2 regions of the Streptomyces sp. NBC_00212 genome follow, and region 2 is predicted to be linked to the other one. Evidence: riboswitches for the same ligand, from Rfam matches in the RefSeq annotation. Region 2 holds a riboswitch; the other holds the start of a gene.
What was found. Region 2 has a riboswitch for S-adenosylmethionine ahead of OHA17_RS28795 (aminotransferase class V-fold PLP-dependent enzyme). Riboswitches for the same ligand answer to the same signal wherever they lie in the genome.
Positions count from the first base shown of each region.

Region 1 (4,641 bases), 5.5 Mb from region 2:
CTCGAAGTCGATGTAGTGCAGTTTCTCGCGGTCGATGAAACGCCCGGTCGCCACGTCCCGGATCTCGGCGTCGTCCTCCCAGCTGTCCCAGAGCCTGCGCACTACCTCGACGTAGTCGGCCGCCTCGTCGAAGTGCGGGCGCACCGCGACCTGCCCGGCAGGGGTGTTGTAGCCTCCGGCAGGCAGCGGCGGGACGGTCCGGCGCCCGAAGTGCGCGGCCTCGTTGGGGCGCGCGTCGATCTGCACGCGTACGCCCGCGCGGCCCGCACTGACGTAGTCGAGCGTGGCGATCGCCTTCGAGATGTGGAACGGCTCGGTGTGCGTGGTCACCACGGTCGGCACCACTCCGATGTGCCGGGTCCGTGGCGCGATGCGGGCGGCGATGAGGACGGCGTCCAGGCGGCCGCGCACCTGGTCGGTACGGTCGTCGGGCTCGGTGAGCAGCGACGACTGCAATCCGAGACCGTCCTCGATGGTCACGAGGTCGAGCAGTCCGTGTTCGGCTTCCACGACGAGGTCGGCCCAGTACCCGGCGGTGAGCAGATCGCGGGGGCGGGCCACCGGCTCCCGCCAGGACGCCGGATGCCAGCCGGTGCCGTCGAGAGCGACAGCGAGGTGCAAAGGAGAGGGTGATGAGGTCACGGCAGTGACGCCTTCCTGAAGATCCGTACGAGAAAGCCCGCCCCGTGCGAGGGCGTGGCCGCGAGGGAACGTCAGGGGCGACAGAGCGCGCCGGCGACGCGCAGCAGGTCGATGTGATGCCGGGAGTACAAGTACAGACGGCGGGGCGGCACCGGCTTCGCGACACGGCGAGGGGACAACGCGAGCACCCAGCTCACCGCCCCTCCCGCCCGGTGTGCCCGGGATCCTTGCCGACGCGGCGCGGACGGCTCCCCGGCGGGGGGCCGCGCGCTCTTCAGCAAGTCCAACACCACAACTACTCCTTTCCTTCCCGGAGTTCGACCCCTTGTTTCGTCATGGCCGACGAGGTCTCTGCACGGGCTCGGCGCAAGCCTGCGGTGACGCGCGTGGGGGCCGTGAGCCGGGGGACTGTCGAGCGCAGGGGGTCGCAGCGACAGCGGTGGGCGCACCACAGGCCCAGGGAACTGTCAGCCTCGGCAGAGGGCGCTACTCATGGCCGTACACAGCGCGCTGCTGACACGCAGCAGGTCGACGGCCCGGTCCGTACACAGGAGGATGCGGCCGTGGTGCCGCCGAGCGGCCGTCCCGTCAGCTGCGCGCATCACTGTCACCGTCACTTCTCCGGGCCCGGGGGCCGCACGTCGTTCGCGGAACGTAGCCAGGCGCCGAGGGGAATGTCAACGCACCGGACCACCAGATGAGACCGCTCGCCCAGGCTTCTTGACGGCGCAACGAAGCCCGCTCAGACTGGCGTCGACGGTCACGATTGTCAGCGCCCACACCGCGGTTTGCCCGCTTCAGTGGTCATCGGCCCCGGCCCGCTGACAGGCAACCCTTCCGCCGCGACGGGGTGCCCCGGGTGACGACCGGGTTCCGTCGGCACGGCGGGGCAAGCGTGGTCTCGCGTCTCGCGAGCCCCGGGAGTGAGGCGGGTGGACATGCCCAGGAGCGGCTTGACCAGGCGCCTGCACATCGATCTCCAGCGCATCTCCAGCGCTTACTGATCCGCGTTTGATCTGCGTTTGATCTGCGATCGACCGGGTCTGATTCCGCACGATCCGGACGGTCGCCTGTCAGCGCAGCCGCCCCCGCATCCCATCCGGCCGCTCATGCCCGCAAAGCCGTAGTGGCATCTCATTCCCAGGGAGAGTCATGCCCGAGACAGTTTCCCGCAGTTCCCGCACAGCCGCCTCCACCGGCTGCCAGCCGCCGGCGCCCGCTCCGGGTCCGCGATCCAGGACGATCACGGCACCCCCTCAGCCCCGTCGTTTCCGCAGCCGGATCGGCGTCGGCGCGGCCAGCGGCTTCTATCCCGCGCCCCGGCGCTACGACCTGTTTCTGTGCGCGAGTTGTCCCCGCTCGCTGCGCATCTCGATCACCCTCGACCTGCTCGGCCTGCGCCAGTCGGTCGCCACGACGCTCCTGACCTCCCTTGCCGCGACCCCCGACGGCTACGCCGAACTGCACCGCGCGTACGAGACCACGGTCCACCACTTCGACGGACCCCTGGCGGCGCCCGCGCTGCGCGACCGCTGGAGCGGACGGATCGTCAGCAACCACACCCCCGACATCCTCCGCGACCTGGCGGGCTCCCTCGCCGGTGAGGAAGGCGCCCAGCACGCGCCTCTCCGGCCGCCGCGCCTCGTCGCGGACATCGAAGCCCTCAGCACCCTGCTGGACCGGGACGTCACTCCGGCCGCGCGACCCTCGGCGCGACAGGCGGCACTGGCCCTGCTGGACCGCGGCCTCGCCCGCCACCCCTACGCACTGGGAACGGAGTTGACTGCCGCGGACGTGGACGTGTGGGTGGCGCTCGTCCGCCTCGACCGGGACGAGCTGAGGTGTGCATCCCCTCGGCTCGGGGACTACGTGCGACGGCTCGGCGACCGTCCCGCTTTCCGGAGCGCGATCAAGACGATGTACGACGCGGCATAGAGCCCACGCGGACCGCCCGGGTCACCGCGTCGAGAGCGCACCTCGGCCTCGCCGCTCCACGACCAGTACTCGGCGGTGCCCTTGTACGGGCAGATGCACCTCGCCCAGATCTTCTCGACCCGGCACGACCTCGACATCTACCGGCTCTGCCTCGACGTCCACACTCGGCTTCGCGACTTCCTCACCCAGTACGCCGAAGACCGCCCACTGCTCGGGGAAACCCTAGAAAACTGGCTCTACCCGCTGGCGTCCATGTCGGCCTACACCCTGACCCGGCTACGCCAGCCGTCCCCTCGCGATCTGCTCAACATCGACCTGGGCCACCTCAACGAGCCGCTCATGACCCGCATGACCGGAACCTTGGAGCAGAACTTCAAGACCGCCCTGCGCCACAGCAAAGCCGACGGCGTCGACCGCATCGAAAGGTGATCCGCACCGGCCGGCGTGTAGGAGCGAGGGGAAAGCCCCTGCTCGCGGACACCACAGCAAGATCCGGACCATATACGGACCAACTCTGCTCCGCAGCGCGAGCTCCCACTCGTTTCCGCAGGCCAGAAGCAGGTCAGGCCGTATACCACCAGCAGACGAACAACCTGTTGAGCGCCTCACATGCGGCTGGGCACGCCTCTCTGACACCACAAGTTCTCACAGGACCCTGCCAAACCTTCACGGCCAGACCGCCTGACAAACGAGGACACAACGCGCCTGAACCCCATGCCAGTTCTACCCGTAGATGCCTAGACGAACTGACGCTCCGACAACAGCGCGCGCCACAGGAAGGACTTACAAGTTCTGGCGCCGCGCGGCGGCATCGGCAGTGCCGCAGCGTACCGACCGGTGCGACCAAGCCACGGAGTCACGCTCCGCTCGGGTTGTCGAGTACCTACAACGACCACTCGGCGACATGCCCGGCTACGACTCCCGGGGCCCGCTGCAACCCCTTGGCAGCCTCAGCCAACCCAGGGGTCAGTAATAGGGCAAGCGTGTTCTCATCGCGAGCGATCCCTAGACACGCTGGACGTGCAGCGACAGGCCTCGGTGTCGACATGACACACCGTCAGAAAGGTCAGCATTGGGTCAACATTAGGTTTACTGAACCCTCCCGCACAAGGTCACACACTGGACGGCAGATCCCCTCCCGCGCACCGGAAGACCGTGGTTCCGCACAACGTCGATCGGTCACCTCCAGGGCCGAGTTCTACGCTTCCCCGCAGGTCAGGCCGATCGCGCAAAAACGCAGATCAGCGCACCCGACCCCGCGCTTTCAGGGGCACTGCCGGCAGCTCCGGCGCCGGGATCGGCCCCCCGTCGTACCCCTTCACCTCACCGAAGCGCGACCCCGTCATCCAGTCCGAACGGGCCTGCTGGATGTCCTCGTTGGAGCGGCCGATGAAGTTCCACCACATCACGATCTCCTCCTCGAACGGCTCGCCGCCCAGCAGCATCACGGCCGCGTCGGAGGCGGCTCGGAGGGGGAGTTCGGTGCGGCCGCAGCCCAGGTAGAGCATGGAGCCGGGGAGGACCGGTACGTCGTCCACGTGGCCCTCGCCCGACATGGCGAGGACGGCGTACTCGAAGTCGGGGTTCAGGGGAAGTCGCGTTTCGGCGCCGGCCGCGAGGGCCAGATCCGCGCCGACAATCGGGGTGTACGTGCTGCCCGGTGACGCAGCGCCGTCGAGTTCGCCCAGGATGACCGTCGCGTCGATGCCCGGTGCGGTGGCGTGCGGCAGGTCGGCGTGGTGCTGGAAGTGCGGCTCGACGTGGCGGTGGGCATCGGGCAGGGCGACCCACAGCTGGGCTCCGTGCAGGAAGCGGCTGTGCGACTTGGGAGTTTCCTCCGAGTGGCTGATGGCCCGGCCCGAGGTCATCAGGCCGAGCTCCCGGGGGCGTACGGTCTGCAGGCTGCCGAGGCTGTCGCGGTGCAGCACCTCGCCCTGGTGCAGCCAGCTCACGGTCTGCAGGCCCATGTGGGGGTGGGGCGCCACCTGCATGCCGGGTTCGTCGGCGATGTCGTCGGGGCCGTAGTGGTCGACGAACGCCCAGGCGCCGACCATCCGGCGGCCG
Region 1 is NZ_CP108115.1:859,140-863,780, forward strand. Features, by position in the region: gene OHA17_RS04030 (LLM class flavin-dependent oxidoreductase) at 1-642, opposite strand, end outside; gene OHA17_RS04035 (putative leader peptide) at 714-1,094, opposite strand; SAM riboswitch class IV at 1,401-1,544, shown strand; gene OHA17_RS04040 (glutathione S-transferase family protein) at 1,795-2,577, shown strand; gene OHA17_RS04045 (hypothetical protein) at 2,653-3,006, shown strand; gene OHA17_RS04050 (pirin family protein) at 3,819-4,641, opposite strand, start outside.
Region 1: another riboswitch for S-adenosylmethionine. It lies ahead of OHA17_RS04040 (glutathione S-transferase family protein); the one in region 2 lies ahead of OHA17_RS28795 (aminotransferase class V-fold PLP-dependent enzyme).

Region 2 (4,641 bases):
GTTCTTCACGGGCGCCTTCCGCAAGCCGCGTGAGGTCAACTGGCTGTTCGGCTTCCTGCTGTTCGTCCTGGGCATGTTCACCGGCTTCACCGGTTACTCGCTCCCGGACGACCTGCTGTCGGGCACCGGTGTCCGCTTCATGGAGGGCGCGATCCTGTCCGTGCCGATCGTCGGCACGTACATGTCGTTCTTCCTCTTCGGTGGCGAGTTCCCCGGCGGGGACTTCGTGGCCCGGTTCTACTCGATCCACATCCTGCTGCTGCCGGGCATCATGCTCGGCCTGATGGTGGCTCACCTGATCCTGGTCTTCTACCACAAGCACACCCAGTTCGCGGGTCCGGGACGTACGAACAAGAACGTCGTCGGCATGCCGCTGCTCCCGGTGTACATGGCGAAGGCGGGCGGCTTCTTCTTCCTGGTCTTCGGTGTCATCGCGGTGGTCGCGGCGATCGCCTCGATCAACCCGATCTGGGCGATCGGCCCCTACCGGCCGGACCAGGTGTCCACCGGCGCCCAGCCCGACTGGTACATGGGCTTCTCCGAAGGCCTCATCCGTGTGATGCCGGGCTGGGAGATCAACCTGTGGGGCCACACGCTCGTCCTGGGCGTGTTCATCCCGCTGGTGATCTTCCCGACGGTCCTGGCGGCCATCGCGGTGTACCCGTTCATCGAGTCCTGGGTCACCGGGGACAAGCGCGAGCACCACATCGCGGACCGGCCGCGCAACGCGCCGACGCGTACCGCGTTCGGTGTCGCGTGGATCACCTGGTACATGGTGCTGCTCATCGGTGGTGGAAACGACCTCTGGGCGACCCACTTCCACCTCTCGATCAACGTCATCACCTGGTTCGTGCGGATCTCGTTCTTCGTGGCCCCGGTCCTCGCGTTCATCGCCACCAAGCGGATCTGCCTGGGTCTGCAGCGGCGCGACGCCGAGAAGGTGCTGCACGGACGCGAGTCCGGCATCATCAAGCGGCTGCCGCACGGCGAGTTCGTCGAGATCCACGAGCCGCTGGACGCCAACGCGCGCTACAAGCTCACCGCGCACGAGCAGTACAAGCCGGTCGAGATCGGCCCGACGGTCGACGAGAACGGTGTCGCCCGCAAGGTCTCGCGGACGCAGAAGCTGCGCGCCAAGCTCAGCAAGGGCTACTTCGGCGAGGGGAACCAGATCCCCAAGCCGACGGCCGAGGAGTACGAGGAGATCACGAGCGGCCACGGCCACCACTGATCTCCGCTTGATCTGACGGTCGCCACAACCGAGGCTCCGGCCCGGCCCCTTCGCGGGGGCCGGGCCGGAGTCTTTTGCGTACGCGTTTCTCTACGGCGTCCGCAGTGCGGGCACGGGCGCGGGGTGCCCCGTCGCTGTCGATAGGCTGGCGGGCGGTATCCAGTCCCTTGACCACCAGGAGCGAGCATGAGCGCTGTTACCCCCACCGGAGGCGACACCGTGGCGGCCCACTCCTGGCCGGGCGTCCTGGACGCGCTCCTGAGCGGCACCGACCAGAGCGCGGACGTGACCGCGTGGGCGATGGACAGGATCATGCGCGGGGAGGCCACCGACGCCCAGATCGCCGCCTTCGCGGTGGCCCTGCGGGCCAAGGGCGAGACGGTCGCCGAGATCACCGGCCTGGTGCGCACCATGTACGAGCACGCCAACCTCATCGAGGTACCGGGCCCCAGCGTCGACATCGTCGGCACCGGCGGCGACAACGCCAAGACCGTCAACATCTCCACCATGTCGGCGATCGTGGTGGCCGGCACCGGCGCCAAGGTCGTCAAACATGGCAACCGGGCCGCCTCCTCGGCCAGCGGAGCGTCCGACGTACTGGAGAAGCTCGGCGTCAACCTCGACCTCAGCCCGCAGCGGGTCGTCGAGGTCGCGGAGGAGGCCGGCATCACCTTCTGCTTCGCGGTCAAGTTCCACCCGGCGCTGCGCTACGTCGCCGCGGCCCGCCGCGAGATGGGGATCCGCACCACCTTCAACTTCCTCGGCCCGCTGACCAATCCGGCGCGGGTACGGGCCCAGGCGACCGGCGTCGCGGACGCGCGGATGGCGCCCATCGTGGCGGGCGTGCTCGCCGAACGCGGCTCCTCCGCGCTGGTCTTCCGCGGTGACGACGGCCTCGACGAACTGACCACCACCGGGACGTCCCGGGTGTGGGTGGTGCGCGACGGCCGGGTCCGCGAGGAGAGCTTCGACCCGCGGGATGTGGGCATCGAGATCGTGCCCATCGAGGCGCTGCGCGGCGCGGACTCCTCGTACAACGCCGATGTCGCCCGGCGCCTGCTTGCGGGGGAGCGCGGGCCGGTGCGGGACGCGGTGCTGCTCAACTCGGCCGCTGCCCTCGTCGCCCTCGAACCGGGACAGGGCCCGCTCGCCGGGCAGCTCGGCGCCGCCATGGCCCGGGCTGCCGAGGCCATCGACTCCGGGGCGGCCCAGCGCGCCCTGGAGCGCTGGGTCGCGGCCAGCAACGCGTAGCCCGTACCTGATGTGACGCAAGGCGCAGTCCAGATCGCGGACTGTGCCTTGCGCACGCCGGGACGTGTGGCAGGATGCTGTTCAAGGTCATGAGTGACAGCGATTTAGGCCCCGGCTCGCTGTCCGGCAACCCTCCGTCCGTGGCGGGGTGCCCCGGGTGAAGACCAGGTCGTAGGCAGCAAGGCCTACGGCAAGCGCGGACCCCTGGACATCGTTGGATGTCACAGCCCTGGGGTCCTGGTCCTCAAGGGAGCAGTCTCGTGAGCAAGCGAATGCGATAGGGCGTACCGCCCCTTCTTCACAACCCTCCGCGCACCCGTCTCGGGCTGCGTGTTCGAGGTCAACACCCGTACACGGCAAGGCAGTTGAGCCCTCTCGATCGCAGCAGGGTCGCGCCGCCGTACCCGGGGTCCGAAGTCAACTCGCCTTTTCCTGCCAGGAGATACCGCCATGTCCGCACGCCCTGCCGCCACCACCACTGCTACCGCCGTCGAGTCCGCCGACCCCTGCTGTGCGGCGCCGCTGCCGGTGCTCGGCCGCGATGTCACCGTGCCGCTGGTCACCGGCGGCGAGGTGACCTACGCCGCCCTCGACTACGCGGCGAGCGCACCCGCCCTCCAGCGGGTCTGGGACGACGTCGCCGCGTACGCCCCCTACTACGGCAGCGTGCACCGCGGGGCCGGCTACCTCTCGCAGCTCTCCACCGACCTGTTCGAGAACAGCCGCGAGACGGTGGCCGAGTTCCTCGACTGCCGCCCCGGCGACCAGATCGTCTTCACCCGCTCCACCACGGACTCGCTGAACCTGCTCGCCCAGGTGATCCCGGCTAACTGCGAGGTCTTCGTCTTCGAGACCGAGCACCACGCCTCGCTGCTGCCGTGGCGCGACGCCCGCGTGACGTACCTGAACGCGCCGCGCACCCCGCAGCAGGCCGTCGAGACGCTGGAGCGCGCGCTCGCCGACCGCGACCCCTACGGCCCCGCCCTCGTCTGTGTCACCGGCGCGTCCAACGTCACCGGCGAGCTGTGGCCGGTACGGGAACTCGCCGCCGCCGCGCACGCCCACGGCGCCCGCATCGTCCTCGACGCCGCCCAGCTCGCGCCCCATCACCCCGTATCCGTACGGGAGTTGGACGTCGACTGGATCGCCTTCTCCGGGCACAAGCTGTACGCGCCCTTCGGCTCGGGCGTGCTCGCCGGGCGCGCGGACTGGCTCCAGGAGTCCGAGCCCTACCTGGCCGGCGGCGGCGCCTCCAAGAAGGTCGCGCGGCGCGCCGACGGCGGCGTGGACGTGGAGTGGCACACCACGGCCGCCCGCCACGAGGCCGGATCGCCCAACGTCATCGGCGTCTACTCCATCGCCTCCGCCTGCAAGGCGCTGACCGAGGCGGGCTTCGACTCGCTGGTCGAGCGGGAGCGGCACCTGATCGCGAAGGTGCGGGCCGGCCTGGCGGAGGTGCCCGAGGTCCGGGTCCTGTCGCTCTTCGGCGACGACGCGCCCCGGGTCGGCGTCATCTCGTTCGTCGTCGACGGCTGGAACAGCTCGCACTTCGCGGCGGCGCTCTCGGCGGAGTACGGCATCGGCGTGCGCGACGGCCTGTTCTGCGCCCACCCGCTGGTGCGCACCCTGCTCGGCAGCGACCCGCAGGACCCGGGCGAGTGCGGGGCCCCCGAGGCCGAGCCGGGCGAGCGCTCCCTGAACGCGATCCGGGTCAGCTTCGGGGCGGGGACGCCGGACGAGCACGTGGACCGCTTCGTGCGGGCGGTGCGGGAGCTGGTCACGCAGGGTGCGAAGTGGCAGTACCGCACGGAGTCGGGCCGCTGCGTCCCGGCGGTGTAACCCCGCCGGGCCACGCCTCCCTGGGGCTCCGCCCCAGACCCCGGGGAGTCTGCCCACCCGCCCGCCCGTCGCGCGGGGTTGGTTGGTTCCGCCCCTGGGGCTGCGCCCCAGACCCCATGCGGGGGCTTCGCCCCCTGCACCCCCTGTCGCGCCTCAAGGGCGCTCGTCCTCAATCGCCGGACGGGCTGAAATGCCCGGTGCTGGCCAGCACCGATCCTGCTAAGGGCGCGGGGCTGTGACATTGTGCGGCTCCGCCGCGTGGGCGCGACCAGCCAAGCACGGTCCGCGGTCGAACGACGTCGGAAGTGGGGGTTCGGGGG
Region 2 is NZ_CP108115.1:6,317,568-6,322,208, forward strand. Features, by position in the region: gene OHA17_RS28785 (cytochrome bc complex cytochrome b subunit) at 1-1,231, shown strand, start outside; gene trpD (anthranilate phosphoribosyltransferase) at 1,418-2,482, shown strand; SAM riboswitch class IV at 2,568-2,685, shown strand; gene OHA17_RS28795 (aminotransferase class V-fold PLP-dependent enzyme) at 2,933-4,321, shown strand.